2 regions of the Pseudomonas sp. rhizo66 genome follow, and region 2 is predicted to be linked to the other one. Evidence: riboswitches for the same ligand, from Rfam matches in the RefSeq annotation. Region 2 holds a riboswitch; the other holds the start of a gene.
The links. A riboswitch is a leader RNA that binds a small molecule or an ion and turns the genes downstream of it on or off. The one in region 2 is predicted to bind cobalamin.
Positions count from the first base shown of each region.

Region 1: it holds a riboswitch for cobalamin, as region 2 does, so the genes downstream of both, QZR14_RS24445 (ABC transporter substrate-binding protein) here and QZR14_RS00260 (CbtB domain-containing protein) in region 2, are expected to answer to the same signal.

Region 1 covers NZ_JAUJWZ010000024.1:17,071-24,749, reverse strand. The annotation lists gene map (type I methionyl aminopeptidase) at 1-496, opposite strand, end outside; gene QZR14_RS24460 (ParD-like family protein) at 493-720, opposite strand; gene QZR14_RS24455 (hypothetical protein) at 886-1,095, opposite strand; gene QZR14_RS24450 (Ppx/GppA family phosphatase) at 1,104-2,039, shown strand; cobalamin riboswitch at 2,082-2,274, shown strand; gene QZR14_RS24445 (ABC transporter substrate-binding protein) at 2,419-3,432, shown strand; gene QZR14_RS24440 (FecCD family ABC transporter permease) at 3,441-4,445, shown strand; gene QZR14_RS24435 (ABC transporter ATP-binding protein) at 4,442-5,206, shown strand; gene QZR14_RS24430 (GNAT family N-acetyltransferase) at 5,145-5,696, opposite strand; gene metE (5-methyltetrahydropteroyltriglutamate--homocysteine S-methyltransferase) at 5,925-7,679, opposite strand, start outside.
Region 2 covers NZ_JAUJWZ010000001.1:73,386-81,064, forward strand. The annotation lists gene QZR14_RS00235 (SET domain-containing protein-lysine N-methyltransferase) at 1-1,286, opposite strand, end outside; gene nfuA (Fe-S biogenesis protein NfuA) at 1,560-2,144, shown strand; gene cobM (precorrin-4 C(11)-methyltransferase) at 2,334-3,080, opposite strand; gene QZR14_RS00250 (cobalamin biosynthesis protein) at 3,162-3,575, opposite strand; gene QZR14_RS00255 (CbtA family protein) at 3,572-4,270, opposite strand; gene QZR14_RS00260 (CbtB domain-containing protein) at 4,282-4,479, opposite strand; cobalamin riboswitch at 4,603-4,824, opposite strand; gene QZR14_RS00265 (hypothetical protein) at 4,859-5,185, opposite strand; gene QZR14_RS00270 (AzlC family ABC transporter permease) at 5,178-5,870, opposite strand; gene QZR14_RS00275 (sugar phosphate isomerase/epimerase family protein) at 5,860-6,777, opposite strand; gene QZR14_RS00280 (ATP-grasp domain-containing protein) at 6,774-7,679, opposite strand, start outside.

The DNA.
Region 1 (7,679 bases), on a different contig from region 2:
CCACGCTGAAGCCTTCTTTCTCCGCCAGGCTCTGGATCGCATGGCCGATATCGCCCAACGTGGCGCCCGGCTTCACCACACGAATCCCCGCGCACATGGCGTCGTAAGTGGTCTTGATCAGATGCTGCGCCTCAGGTGTGGCCTCGCCGACCACGTACATGCGACTGGTGTCACCAAACCAGCCGTCCTTGATCACCGCGATGTCAAGGTTGACGATGTCGCCATCCTTCAACGGTGTTCCCGACGGAATCCCGTGGCAGACCACATCGTTGACCGAGGCGCAGACGGTTTTCGGAAAGCCGTGGTAACCGACGTTGGCCGGCACGGCTTTCTGTACGTTAACGATGTAGTCGTTGCACAGTTGATCGAGCTGATCGGTGGTGACGCCCGCCTTCACATGCGGCACCAGCATGGCCAGCACTTCAGCGGCGAGTTTGCCGGCAGCGCGCGATTGCGCGATCTCGGCCGGGGTGTTGATCTTGATCTGGTTTCTCATGCGCTGACGGCTTCCTGAGTCAGTTGTTGCAGATCCAGCCCGCCGTTCTGTTCGGCGCGGATCAGCAAGCGGCAAATGGCGCTGTGGTCGAGGTTGGGGTGCAGTTCGGCGAGCATGCCGATGCGCATCCAGTGCTCGGCCTGCGCGTTGATCGAGCGGCTGAGGGCGTTGCTGGAGATACGCAGGTTCTCGTGCATGTCCTCTGAAATCTTTACGATGCCCATATATGGATCCGATACGATGTGTATATGGATCGTATATTAGCCAACCTCTATTGAAAATTGCAAATACGCCCCCTGTAGGAGCTGCCGAAGGCTGCGATCTTTTGATCTTGCTGATGATCGTTCCCACGCTCCGCGTGGGAACGATCAGGCGGGGCAGGCCCTCGCTCAAATTTCAGGCAAAAAAAAGCTGCCAAATCTGGCAGCAAAAACTTTAAGAACACGCGATGTATTGGCCTCAGCATAGACGCCGGATAATGACAGTGTCATGACAGCCGCAAATTCATTCAACCGACCCTGCCCCGTCATCAGGATGTCATCAAGATCACGGCAGAATCCTCGCAAACCGTCTTGAGCCTTCGGGCGGATGCTCTGCAAGGATTCCCATGAAAGACGACGCCTCGCTGTTTGCCGCCATCGACCTGGGTTCGAATGCCTTTCGCCTGATGATCGGCCAGTCAGTACGCAGCCGAAAAGGCTTCATGATTCAGGAAGTGAAAACCCTGCGCGAGCCGGTGCGCCTTGCCGAAGGCTTTGACGGCGGCGCACTGGATGCGTTGGCCCTGGATCGCGGCTGGCAGGCGTTGGCGCGGTTCGGCAAGAAGCTGCGCGGCTTCGAGGCTGGCCGAGTGCGTGCGGTGGCGACCAGTGCAGTGCGCGAGGCGGACAACGCGCAACTGTTTCTCGCCAGTGCCGAGCGGCATCTGGGGTTTCCCATTGATGTCATTTGCGGCCATGAAGAGGCGCGACTGGTCTACGCCGGCGTGACCCATGCCTTGCCCTGCGCCGAGGACCTGCGCCTGGTGGTCGACATCGGCGGAGGTTCGACCGAACTGATCCTCGGCCAGGGTTCACAACCGTTGCTCACTGAAAGCATCGCCATCGGCAGCGGCACCCTGAGCACGCGGTTCTTTCGCGGCGGCGATGTGTCTGCCGGCGCGCTACAGGCGGCCGAACGCTTCGCCATCCTGCAGTTTGAAAAAGTTGCCCGACGCTACCGTGCGCAAGGCTGGCAGCAGACCATTGGCTCTTCCGGCACCGCGCGCATGCTTGCCAAAGTGCTCAAAGCCAATTGCCTAAACGACTTCGGTCAGGACGGCATCACCTACGGCGGACTGCTGCGCCTGTCGCTGCTGCTGTTGAAGGTGAACAACGTACAACAGCTCAAGCTCGCCGGCCTGCAACCGCACCGCCAGAGCATTTTGCCCGGCGGTCTGGTGTTGATGCTGGCGGCGTTCAAAGTGTTCGGCATCGCGCAAATGCTGCCGTCGGAACCGGGCCTGCGTCTGGGCGTGTTGCACGGTTTGATGAGCCAGCACTGATCCTCGCCGCGACAGATTCGTCTCCCCTTCAGCGGCTTGATCGACTACCATGCCGCCGCTGGTTCCCGAACGGGACTAATAGGGAATCCGAGATGCTTGCACAGCATTGATCGGAACTGCCCCCGCAACTGTAGGTGCCGAGCCTGCTCCACGACTGCCACTGGGTGAACCCGGGAAGGCCGGAGCCAGGTGATGACGCATCAGTCAGGAGACCTGCCGGCACAGTGACTACTAACCGGCGGGGTGTCCGGGAAGGACATCGTGCCGTGCGCGTCTTCGATTGCTGCCCGGCCTTGCGCGGTTGCCCTGACCGCGTTCGATGGTGTGTTTCCAGACCGTACTCTCCCGCTCCCCGTACGGTTCCCTCGGAGACTGCCCCATGCTGCTGCCCCGCATTGCCACCCTCATCACCGGCCTGAGCCTTTGCGCCCTGGCGCAGGCGGCACCGACTGTCTATCCGCTGACGATCGAGAATTGCGGCAGCACCCTGACCTTCCCGCAGGCCCCGACGCGCACCGTGACCATCGGCCAGGCCGGCACGGAAATGCTCTACGCCATGGGTCTGGGCGACAAAGTCGTCGGCACTTCGCTGTGGTTCAACAACGTGCTGGACAAGTACAAGGCGCAGAACGACCGGATCGAGCGCCTGGCCGACAACGAGCCGAGTTTCGAATCGGTGATCGGCAAGCGCCCGCAACTGGTCGCCGTGGAGCTGGAATGGATGGTCGGCCCGCAAGGTGCGGTGGGCACTCGCGAGCAGTTTCATGAGCTGAAGATTCCAACGTATCTGCTGCCCTCCGATTGCGAAGCCAAGGACAACCTGGTCGGCGCCGATGGTACGCGGCTGGCTCCGTTTCGCATCGACACGATTTACAAGAGCGTGAGCCAACTGGCGCAAATCTTCGACGTTCAGGAGCGTGGCCAGCAGCTCAATGATCAACTCAAGGCCAGCCTCGCCAAATCGATCGCCACCGCCCAAGGCAAACAGCTCAAGGATGCCAGCGCGCTGGTTTGGTTCTCCAGTGCACAAATGGACATCGAGCCCTTCGTGGCCGGACACAAAGGCGTTCCCGACTTCATGCTCAGCACCCTCGGCGTGCGCAATGTGGTGGCGTCCGATGAAGAGTGGCCAACGGTCGGTTGGGAAACCATCGCCAAGGCCAATCCGACCTTCCTGGTCATCGCGCGCATGGATCGTCGACGCTTCCCCGCCGACGACTATGAAAAGAAACTCGCCTTCCTGCGCAGCGACCCTGTCACGCGCAACATGGACGCGGTGAAACACAACCGCATCATCATTCTCGACGCCATGGCCCTGCAGGCGAGCCTGCGCATGTTCGATGGCATCGAGCAATTGGCCACGGCCATCAACGGCTATGACCTGTCGCAATGAGTGCCAGCCTGATCCGCACGCTCCTGGCCCTGGCGACCCTGTTGATTGCAGTGATCGCCGGCGTGGCCATTGGTGAAACCTCGATTGAACCGGGCGTGGTGTGCCAAGTACTGGCCAACAAATTATGGGGCGCCGGGCACGTGCTCGACCCCATCGATGAAGGCATCGTCTGGAACTACCGCCTGACCCGCGCATTGGTCGCGGCGGCATGCGGTGCCGGGTTAGCCACCTGCGGAGTGATTTTGCAGTCGCTGCTGCGCAACCCGTTGGCCGATCCGTATCTGCTGGGCATTTCTGCCGGCGCCTCGACCGGGGCGGTAATGGTGGCGCTGCTTGGCGTCGGTGCCGGGTTGATCTCGCTGTCGGTCGGTGCCTTTGCCGGCGCGGTCACGGCGTTCGTGCTGGTGATTGTGCTGGCGCGGGTCAGCGGCTCGGCCAGCGGCACCGGGCAGATCATTCTTGCGGGGATCGCCGGCTCGCAGCTGTTCAACGCGCTAACGGCGTTTCTGATCACTCGCTCGGCCAGCTCCGAACAGGCCCGCGGGATCATGTTCTGGCTGCTGGGCAATCTTGGTGGGGTGCGCTGGCCGTCGGTGTGGCTGGCGGTGCCGGTGGCCGTGTTGGGGCTGGTTGTGTGCCTGTGGCATCGGCGGGCGCTGGATGCGTTTACCTTTGGCGCGGATTCGGCGGCATCGCTCGGCATTCCGGTGCGGCGTGTGCAGATTCTGTTGATTGGCTGCGCAGCGCTGGTGACGGCGGTGATGGTGTCGATTGTCGGTTCGATCGGTTTTGTCGGTCTGGTGATTCCCCACGCCGCGCGCCTGTTGCTCGGTACGGGTCATGCGCGGTTGCTGCCGGCCAGTGCGTTGGGCGGCGCGGTGTTTCTGATAGCCGCCGATGTGCTGTCGCGCACACTGATCAAGGGCCAGGTGATTCCGGTCGGAGTGATTACCGCACTGGTCGGCGCGCCGGTGTTTGCCTTGATTCTGATTGGCCGCAGGTCCGCACGATGAGCGGTGTTTTGAGTTGTTCCGGCCTGAGCTTCCGCGTACGCGGCGCCGAGTTGCTCAACGGTGTCAGCCTCGACGTCCGGCGCGGAGAAACTCTGGGCATTGTCGGGCCGAATGGCTCGGGCAAATCCACTCTGCTCAAACTACTGGCCGGCCTGCGCGAACCGAGTGCCGGCGAGGTGCTGCTCGACGGTCAACGCCTGGGCAAAATGGCCCGGCGCAGCATTGCGCAAAAACTCGCGGTGGTTGAACAGCAGGCTGACACCGACGACGGCATTCGCGTGTTTGATGCCGTGGCGCTGGGGCGCACGCCCTGGCTGTCGGCGCTGCAACCGTGGTCGAACGCGGACGACGCCATCGTCCAGCAGGCACTCATCGACGTTGACGCGATGCACTTGCGCACGCGTCTGTGGCGCAGCTTGTCCGGCGGTGAACGGCAGCGCGTACACATCGCCCGGGCATTGGCGCAGCGGCCGCAGATTCTGTTGCTCGACGAACCGGCCAATCACCTCGACATTCAGCATCAACTGACCATTCTCAACGTGGTGCAGGCGTTGCCGGTGACCACGCTGATCGCACTGCATGATCTTAATCAGGCATTGAAATGTGATCGTCTGGCGGTGCTGGAGCGCGGGCGGCTGGTGGCGCTGGGCGCGCCGCTGGAGGTGCTGACACCGCAGCGTTTACAAGAGACATTCGGGGTCAGGGCGCATTACCTGACGGACCCGTTTGATGGGGCGCAGATTCTTCGATTCCATTCATGACGCTGTGCATGTGCGTGGTTTGCCAGACCGGGTCAGCGTCGACATCGATAATGTCGAAACCTTGTCGCTGCCAGAACGCGATGGCACCCGGCAGGAATGGATGGGTGTGCAGGTAGATCACCTCGACTGCGTCGGCGAGCGCCAGATCCTTGAGTGATCGATACAGTGCGCCGGCCAACCCTGAACGTCGCTGCGATGGCAGGACGAACAGGCGGACGATTTCCACCACTTTAAGGTTCGGATAGGGCAAGTGCGGGAAGCGTCGGTCGTAAGGCAGATAACCAATCGAGGCAACGATCTGCCCTTCGTGGCGAGCAATCAGAAAGCGCCCTGCCCCGCGCAGATAAACCTCGGCAAAACGCGACAGATCGTGGGGCATGCCCGTCGCGCTGAGCTTGGGGAAAAGCTCGGCACGGGCGCTTAGAACAAAATCCAGCACCTCGGGAATGTCTGCGTCGGACACGGCCTGGATAACGGGTTGATCACTCATGTAACGGCAAACACCTGGGATGCGGCTGGGCACAGTAGCAACTGCGGGCCCCGTGAGGCCATCCAAAATCGCCTGACTTACACGAAACCCTGTGGGAGCGAGCCTGCTCGCGAAGGCGGCAGATCATTCAACAATGATGTTGACTGACAGGACGCTTTCGCGAGCAGGCTCGCTCCCACAGGTGTTGTCGTTGGAGTGAGAAAACCGGAGCAATGCTCCGGTTTGTTGTCAGGCCAGCTCTTTGCGCAGTTGCCGGGCAGCGGTGACCATGTGCACCAGCGCCGCTTCGGTCTCCGGCCAACCCCGGGTTTTCAAACCGCAATCCGGGTTGACCCACAGCCGCTCGGCGGGAATCCGTTTGGCAGCCTTGCGCAGCAGATTGACCATTTCCGAAGCATCCGGGATGCGTGGTGAGTGAATGTCGTAAACGCCCGGGCCGATTTCGTTCGGATAAGCGAAGGCCTCGAAGGCGTCCAGCAATTCCATGTCCGAGCGCGAGGTTTCGATGGTGATCACATCGGCGTCCATGGCGGCGATGGACTCGATCACATCGTTGAACTCGCTGTAGCACATGTGCGTGTGGATCTGCGTTTCGTCGCGTACACCCGAGGCGCACAGGCGGAACACCTCGGTCGCCCAGTCCAGATAAGGCTGCCACTGCGCCTGACGCAACGGCAGACCTTCACGGAACGCCGCTTCGTCAATCTGCACGATTTTGATACCGGCGGCTTCCAGATCGACCACTTCATCGCGGATCGCCAGCGCCAGTTGCCGGGCCTGCACTTCACGGCTGACATCTTCACGGGGGAACGACCACATCAGCATGGTCACCGGCCCGGTCAGCATGCCTTTCATGACCTTGTCGGTGAGGCCTTGGGCGTAGCGGATCCACTCGACCGTCATGGCTTTCGGGCGACTGAGGTCGCCGAAGATCACCGCCGGTTTCACACAACGTGAACCGTAACTCTGCACCCAGCCAAACCGGGTGAATACGTAGCCGTCCAGTTGTTCGGCGAAATACTCGACCATGTCGTTGCGCTCGGCTTCACCGTGCACCAGCACATCGAGGCCCAGACGCTCCTGAATTTCCACCGCGTGGCGGATTTCGCTGTGCATCGCTTCGGTGTATTCAGCTTCGGTCAACTTGCCTTGTTTGAATGACTGGCGAGCGAGGCGGATCGATGCAGTTTGCGGGAACGAACCGATGGTCGTGGTCGGGAACAGCGGCAGATCCAGGCCAGCGCGTTGCTTGGCGATACGCTGGGCAAACAGCGATTGCCTCTGGCTGTCCTTGGCCGTGATAGCGGCAATCCGGGCTTGCACCGCAGGTTTGTGAATACGCGGAGAAGCGGCACGAGCGGCCTGCACCGAACGGCTTTCGGTCAATGCTCGCAGCACTTTCGGCGCTTCCGGCTCATTGACGGCATGCGCCAGAATTGCCACTTCTTCACACTTCTGGACGGCGAAAGCCAGCCAGCTTTTCAGTTCGGCATCGAGTTTGTCTTCACGGCCCAGATCCACCGGGCTGTGCAGCAACGAGCAGGACGGCGCGACCCACAGACGCTCACCCAGACGTTCATGGGCATGGCGCAACGTCGCCAAGGCGTTTTCCAGATCGCAACGCCAGACGTTACGCCCGTTGACCACGCCCAGCGACAACACCTTGTAGGCCGGCAGACGATCAAGAATGGTCGGGTACTGTTCCGGTGCGCGGACCAGATCAATGTGCAGACCATCAACCGGCAAGTTGGCAGCCAGACCGAGGTTTTCTTCCAGACCACCGAAGTAAGTCGTGAGGAGTTTTTTCAGCGGATCACGCTGAATCTGGTTGTAGGCACGCTCGAAAGCGTTCTTCCATTCCTGCGGCAGGTCGAGCACCAGGATCGGCTCGTCGATCTGCACCCATTCCACACCTTGGGCGGCGAGACGCGCGAAGATCTGGCCGTACAGCGGCAGCAAACGATCGAGCAAGTCCAGCTTGTC
Region 2 (7,679 bases):
GCTTTGGCTGCCGTTACCAGCCGCTGTTGCCCGACATCGTTGGCATGCGCCTGGTAATGCTCGGCTGGCAGGTTGAGCAGTTGTTCGAACGTCATATACCGGGATGACCCGGGAGCGATGGTCTCTGCCAGAATAAAGCCGCTCTTGAAATTGACCCAGGTGCTGGAAGTGCCGTAGGGAAGATCCTCGGGAATGTCCTCGACCCAGGCTTCGCTGGCGATATTGCTTTTGAAAATGGCGACTGCCAGTAATGCGGTGGTGCGGTTGACGCAAAGCGTTCGTTGGAAATGCTCGACCAGCGATTGACGTATGGAAGAGTACCGGCTTCCGGTTTCGATAAGGATCTGCAATTCGTTTCGATAATGACTGTCGGGATCGGGTTTTACCTCTAACCAAAGCGCGCGCCACAACAGTTTTTTCAACACACCAGGGGGGCACTGCTGGTTGTCGCCTGCACCGTACCAGTCCAGTTCGTTGGCAATGCGTTGGGCCAGTTGCAGGTTCTTTGCAGCACCCAGAACGGTTTCCAGAAGAGCGACAGGGATGGTGTTGGCAAGTTTGTCCAGTTTGTCATTGAATTTTTCCGGCAACAGGTTTGCCAACAGTGAGCGGGATGTTTCCAGTCTAATCTGGCGAACAATGCGCATGATCGCTTGATCACCCGCAGCGCCCAACAGGTGCTCAAGGTCACTGACGTGTCCGTCATGTCCAAGCAGCCACAGTGCGCGATGGTCAACCAGATTATGGAGAAGGCGTTGCCAGCCGGCGCTGGTGGCAGGCTGCATCGGTTGCAGCGAGTAGTAGGCAAGCACCAGATCGAGCCTTACCGAGCCGTCGCTGTTGACGCCGTTGCCGACTTTACGGTGAATATCCAGCAAGACATCGACGTCGATAGACCAGTAGATCGGCACCTCTCTGAGAATCACCGAGTGACCGGCTATGGTGAAAACTTCCGGGGGGGAGGGCGCTGGCGTTTTGGCGGAGCTCAAGTGGAACGATACAAGGTCATAGAAGAAGTCATTACCTAAAGGCGATTTATCGACGCCGATCGGCGTTGAAATATGCCTGATGAAGTCTTCATCCTTTTCCAGCTTGTTCAAAATACGAAATGCTTCCTTGCATTCGCGCCCCAGCGCAGAACTGGCTGGAGGGTGATAGTAGAGGTCGCGTGCATCACTGTTGAAGTGCTCACCAACGAGCGTGTGCAGGTAGCTGATCAGGTGGTTGATATCCTGTAGTCTGCGCGGCGGTGTTCGGCTATAGAACCTTGATAACGATGTATTCATTAAGCGCCTTTGAAATAAGTGCGATGGAAACTTGCAAATAAACGAAGGCGGTGAATATATCGGCCGAAAAAATCCCCGAGGCATACATATATATGCCTGGTGCTTGTTTCAGTATCCATTTGTTTACGTGGCAGTCCGCTGGAGGAAGCAGGCCTGACGACGCCGCGAGGCGCTGGGTGGAATGACGAATCCGGCATTTTCCGACAAAAATACTAGGACTTTGTCAGCCGCGTCATTTGGCGTAAACTGCGCCCAAGCCTGCGAGGAGTTTCCATGACCGCTATTACCATTACCGACGCCGCCCACGATTACCTGGCCGATCTGCTCTCCAAGCAGAACACCCCGGGTATCGGCATCCGCGTCTTCATCACCCAGCCTGGCACCCAGTACGCCGAAACCTGCATTGCCTACTGCAAGCCGGGCGAAGAAAAGCCTGAAGACACCGCGCTGGGGCTGAAAAGCTTCACCGCTTACATCGATTCGTTCAGCGAAGCGTTTCTCGATGACGCCGTCGTCGACTACGCCACCGACCGCATGGGCGGCCAGCTGACCATCAAGGCGCCAAACGCCAAAGTTCCGATGGTCAACGCCGACAGCCCGGTCAACGAGCGCATCAACTATTACCTGCAAACCGAAATCAACCCGGGGCTGGCCAGCCACGGCGGTCAGGTCAGCCTGATCGATGTGGTTGAAGACGGCATCGCCGTGCTGCAGTTCGGTGGCGGTTGCCAGGGCTGCGGCCAGGCGGACGTGACCTTGAAGGAAGGCATCGAGCGCACTCTGCTCGAGCGTATTCCTGAACTCAAAGGCGTTCGCGACGTGACCGACCACACGCAGAAAGAAAACGCCTACTACTAAGGTGTTCGCTGCGACATAAAAAACGGCGCCCCGTGAGCGCCGTTTTTTTATGCGTGAAGCAAAAGATCGCAGCCTTCGGCAGCTCCTACAGGGATTTACACTTCAATGCAGGAACTGCCGAAGGCTGCGATCTTTGATCGTTCCCACGCTCTGCGTGGGAATGCAGCCCGGGACGCTTTGCGTTCCAATTCAAGGCCTGTAGATGTGCGCATGCCCGGCGCGATACAACGATGACTCGCTGAAAACCTCACTGCCCAACACCCGGCCCACCAGAATCAACGCCGTACGCCGAAACCCTTTGGCCTCAACCTTTTCGGCAATATCCGCCAGCGTCCCCACCACCCAATCCTGATCTGGCCACGTCGCCCGGTGAATCACCGCAATCGGGCAATCCGCGCCGTAATGCGGCAGCAGTTCCACCAGAATCTTCGGCAAATGGTTAACGCCCAGATGAATCGCCATGGTCGCGCCATGCTGCGCCAGACTGCCCAGCTCTTCGCCTGCCGGCATCGCGGTTTTCTCGGCGTAGCGGGTCAGAATCACGCTTTGCGACACGTCCGGCAGGGTCAGTTCCGCGCCAAGCAACGCCGCACAGGCTGCGGTGGCAGTTACACCGGGAATGATCTCGAACGGAATATTCAGCTCGCGCAGGTAACGGATCTGCTCACCGATCGCGCCATACAGGCTCGGATCGCCGGAATGCACCCGCGCCACATCCTGGCCCTTGGCATGCGTGGTCTTGATCAGTTCGATGATCTGTTCCAGATGCAGTTCGGCGCTGTTTACCACCGTTTCCGCCTGATGGCCATCGAGCACCGCCGCCGGCACCAGCGAACCTGCGTAGATAATCACCGGGCAACTGCGGATCAGCCGCTGGCCTTTGACGGTGATCAGTTCCGGGTCGCCGGGGCCGGCGCCGATGAAGTAGACGGTCATCGTTGAATCCTGAGTAAAAGAGGGCACGACCGCGTTGCAGATGAACAACGCTCATGATCAATGGCGAGGATTATCGGGATTTTACGCCGCGCCGGCCAATGCCAGCGTGGCCTGAGCGTATTTCTGCCGGGAAATCAGCAGTTTTGCCGGGGCCTGAATCAGCTGTTCGGCGAGGGCCAGTGCCGCGCTTTCGGCGACGCCATAGCAACCGGTGCGTTCATAAGCGATTTGCGAATGGTGACTGAGCCGCTGTTGGTAACTGGCCAACTCGTCGCTGCTGAAGTACAGCAAGGGCAGGGCCAGTTGTGCAGCAAGTTCTTGCAGGCCCGGCTCGTCACGCTTCAAGTCGATGCTGGCCAGCGCCTTCACCGCCTCAAGCTCAATGCGATGCGCCTGTAACGCTTGATCGAGTAACGCGCGCAGGGTGCTGGCCGGGCAGCCACGCTGGCAGCCCAGGCCGACGACCAGGGTCGGCACTGCGCGGTCATCGGTCATGCGGGGTATTGGCCATCGCTTTTGCGGCGGAACAACCAGGCACTGATCAGGCCCAGGGCCAGCCAGAACGCGACGTTGGTCAACTGCGAAGCGATTTTGAACTGAGCTTCCAGTGCTTCGGGGGCGAGCATCGAATGCACTTCCGGTTGCGGCGCGCCAATCACGTGCGGCACGGCGAGGATTGCCACGCCCAGCAGTTTCATCAGCCAGTGACGGCTGAACACGATGAGGGCCAGGCCGGCAGCGGTTGAAGCAGCCGTTCCGATCCACCACGTTTGCCGCGAAGCCAGATCGGCCGCAGCGGTGCCGGGCAGTTCAGGCGGCAGGCCCAAGGTAGGAGCAAGCACGAACGTCGCGTAACCGGCCAGGCCCCAGAGCAGGCCCTGTGAAGTTTTGGTCGGTGCGCGCAAGGTGTACAGGCCCGCAAGCATCAGGGCGAAACCGACGGCCACCACCAGATTGCCACCCGTGGTCGAAACCACGCGCTGCCAGCCGTCTTCCGGCTCCCAGGCTTCGGCATCGTGGCTGTGCGCAGCCACGCCAGCGGCGTGTTCGTGAACCGCTATCGGCTCGGATTTCTCGAAAGTTTCGGCCTGCAGAATCAGCGGCGAAACCCAGAAGCTTTGCAGTAAGGTGAGGAGCAGGGCGGCCAGCAGACCGGTGAAACCTGCAGTTTGCGCGATACGCTTGATCATGTCGGCAGGCCTCAGTGGCACGGGAACGCGGCGCTGTGGCGGGTATCGTGGGCAGCGTTGTGCACCGCTTCGATGTGCGAGAAACCGGCGAAGTAAACCAGACTGGCGCCGAGGATCGACGCGAAGATCGCGGCGGTCAGGCGTTGGCTCAGGGTGGTGGTGCTGGCGATTTTGTCCGTGTTGCTGCCGGTGCTGCTGATGATCGACATGGCGCTTCCCTCTGGAGTGTCAGCGGGTGAATAGAGCGCATGAAAACCCCGGCGGGCTGGGCTCGCAGAGGTTCGAACAGCGCCCGCCCACCGCGGGTTTGTTATGTGCAGCGCCGCACAAATGCGGGCTGTGTGTTGCGGGCCGGTCTCCGGGCTCACGAGGGGTTGGCGTCAGGCCGACCTGCAAGCGTCACCTTCCCATGCCTTGCTGACACAGTGGTTTTGACGCTTCGCTCGCTTACCGTTGCGGGGGCAGCACCGGACTGACATGGGCTTGAGTAAAGCACATGATTCACCGGTTTCCCGTTTCACCCTGTGAAGGGCACCCGTAACAAGTTGTGTAGGAGAGCATGGGCGGGGGATTTGAGTCAATCGGCGCCTAGCGCATGATCAGCAGGACGTACACCCCCAGCGCCATCAGGAACGCATAATAGGATTTGATTCGCGTCAGGCTCAGCAGCCACGCCAACGCCACCGGCAGGATCCATGGCATGGCCGTCAGGTGCTGGCTGGCCAAAGGGTAGAGTGAGACCGCCAGCAGGCTGACGAGCATCGCCACCGATGTGTATTTTCCCAGACGATCGATGAAAGCGCGGGCAGTTGCCGAAAGCCGTTCGACATCGACGGCAAGCGGCAGCAAGCGGCATACGATCGAAACCAGCGCGCAAATCAGTACGTACAGCCAGAAAGTACCAGGTTCAATCATAGACATAGCTCGTCAGAACGGTGATGGCGAGCACCAGCAGCAAGCTGACCTCGCCCAGCCACAGCAAGCTCGCGGCGGTGGCCAGGCCGGCAATCCATTGCGCATGGAAGCTGTGACGGTCGCGGGCCATCTTGCCAAGCGAAGCGCTGATGAAAATCGCGATCACCACACTGACGTGATCCATCACTGCGTTGTCGGCCACGCTGGCGAAGCAATACCCGCCCACGGTGCCAAGCAGGGCGGCGGCGTACAGCAGAAAGCACACGGTGTTGGCATACGGGCGGCTGATCGGTTGCTGATCCTTGCGGATCGACATCAACGTGAAAGCCGCATTTGCCATCACCGCCAGGGCGGGGACGAACGCTTTGACCGGGCCCTGGAGGCTGGATTTCAGGCTCAGTGTGAAGACCAGAAAACGCAAGTTGATACTCAGCGCCGAGACCAGCACGCCAAAGGCGTTAAGCAGGTGCGCCGGGGTTTCCAGCAGCGTCAGTTGCAACGGCGAGGCCATTACCGTACCGCTGAAAACCACCATGGCCGGAAGATCCAGACCATGGCGGCGCCCGAGCATGCCGATCAGGGTGAAGGTCAGCAGCAGCGAGAAGACGAACGGTAGCGCATCGCGGATACCGGTCGCGATCTCGCTGCGCGACGCCGGTTTTGCCAGGTTCGACTCAACCAGCATGAGTGCTGTGCCGCGAGCCGGCCAGCAATTGCTCTACGCCGTTCTTGTAGGCCAGGGCTTTTTCCAGGTAGTACTCGGTGGAGAAGCGCGGAATGAACTCTTCCACCACGGCCACACCCCGATAGCCGTTGACCGCGAAGCGATTGAGCACATCGCTCAGGCGCAAGTTGCCTTCGCCAATCGGCAGATGTTGATGGTGGGTGTTGTTGAGGTCGGCAATGTGCAGATGCCGGGTAACCGGCGCCAGATCGGCAATGGCTTTGAACAGGCTTTCACCATACGGCAGCAGTGAGCACAAATGCGTCACGTCGATGGTCACGAAGCACCCGGTCTCCTTGTGAAAGCGCAGGTGTTCCTCGACGGTGAAGACCGGGAATTTCGGCCGCTGACCGCCCATGTTCTCCAGGCACAGGGCGATGCCATCGGTGTTGCAGCGCTTGGTCACCTCGTTGATCGCTACTATCAGGTTGTCCAGCAGTTCGCCGTTTTCCAGTTGATCTTTGTAGCCGGGATGAAAAGTGACGCTGGTGGCGCCGGCCTCGTGGGAAAACTCCACGGCGGCACTCAGGCAGTCCACCGCTTGGGCACGTTCGGTCAAATCCGGGGAGCACAGGTTGTACTGGCGACCCCACCATCCGGCGTGGACGGTCAGCGTGATGCCATTGTGTTCGGCGAAGCTGCGGATTTTCCCGGCAAGCTCGGACCGGTCTTCGGCGCTCAGCGACCAGAAGGTTTTTTCGGCGTCTTCGCCGATCTCGAACTCGACCGCTTGGAAATGTCTGGCCAGATCGGTGATCGAACCAAGGATGTCTGCAGGGTTGTCGTAGACATTGGTGGAAAAGGAGATCATCGGGAAGTGAGCGCTGATCGGGCCTTCGATGTGATATAGCGGGTCTTTACGGGTCATTGCGCTGGTCCTTGCGTAGTGAACTCTGGGTGGGTGATCGCGGCGTTGAAGTCCGCCGGGTCGTCGGCGTCGCTGCAGCCCAGCAGCGTGTAGCCGTGGCGGTCTGCGGAACGGCTGATGCTCTGGCCGAACTTGTCGGGGTTGAGGTTCACGCGTAATGCAAACGGGTGTTGCAGCAGGCGTGCCTGGAGCTGTTGCGGATCGGCGGTCGGGGCCGCCTCGATGTAGCGGATCGCCATTTTGGTGTAGGTTTTCTCGGGCGTCGGCAGTGACGTGCCGGTCATCGCGGCGATGGTGCTCGCTGCCAAATGCACCCCGGTGGTTTTCCAGACCATTTCCCAGATCTGGTCACCGCCGAAGCGGGTCTGGGTTTCGATGAATTGCAGGCGTGAACCGTCCAGCTTGATTTCCGTGTGGGCCGGGCCCCAGCGGTTGCCCATTCGCCCGAGCAGCCACAGCACCGCTTCTTCGATCTGCGCGGCGGTTTTCTCGTCGAGCCCGGCAGGAAAGTCATGCCCGGTTTCGACATAACCGGGGGCACCGCTGGTGTATTTGCGCGTGATGCCGAGAATCCGGTGCTGGCCATCCAGGCTGAGGGATTCAACGCTGTATTCGTCGCCGCTGGCGAAGGCCTCGATCAGATTGTTTCCCTCCAGCGAGATGTGGTCGACATCCTCGGGCCTGTCTATGGCATAGACACCCTGGCTGCCCGAACCGTTGACGGGTTTGACGATGGCCGGGCCATGGCGCAGCACGAAAGCGCGAGCCTCGGCACCATGGTTGATAGCGGCAGTGGGCAACTCGTAGCGACTGCCTTTGAGCAATTGGCGAAACAGCAGCTTGTCGCGACTGACTTCCACACTGCGCAGGTTGTTGTGGACGATGCCCAGACGTTCGCCCAA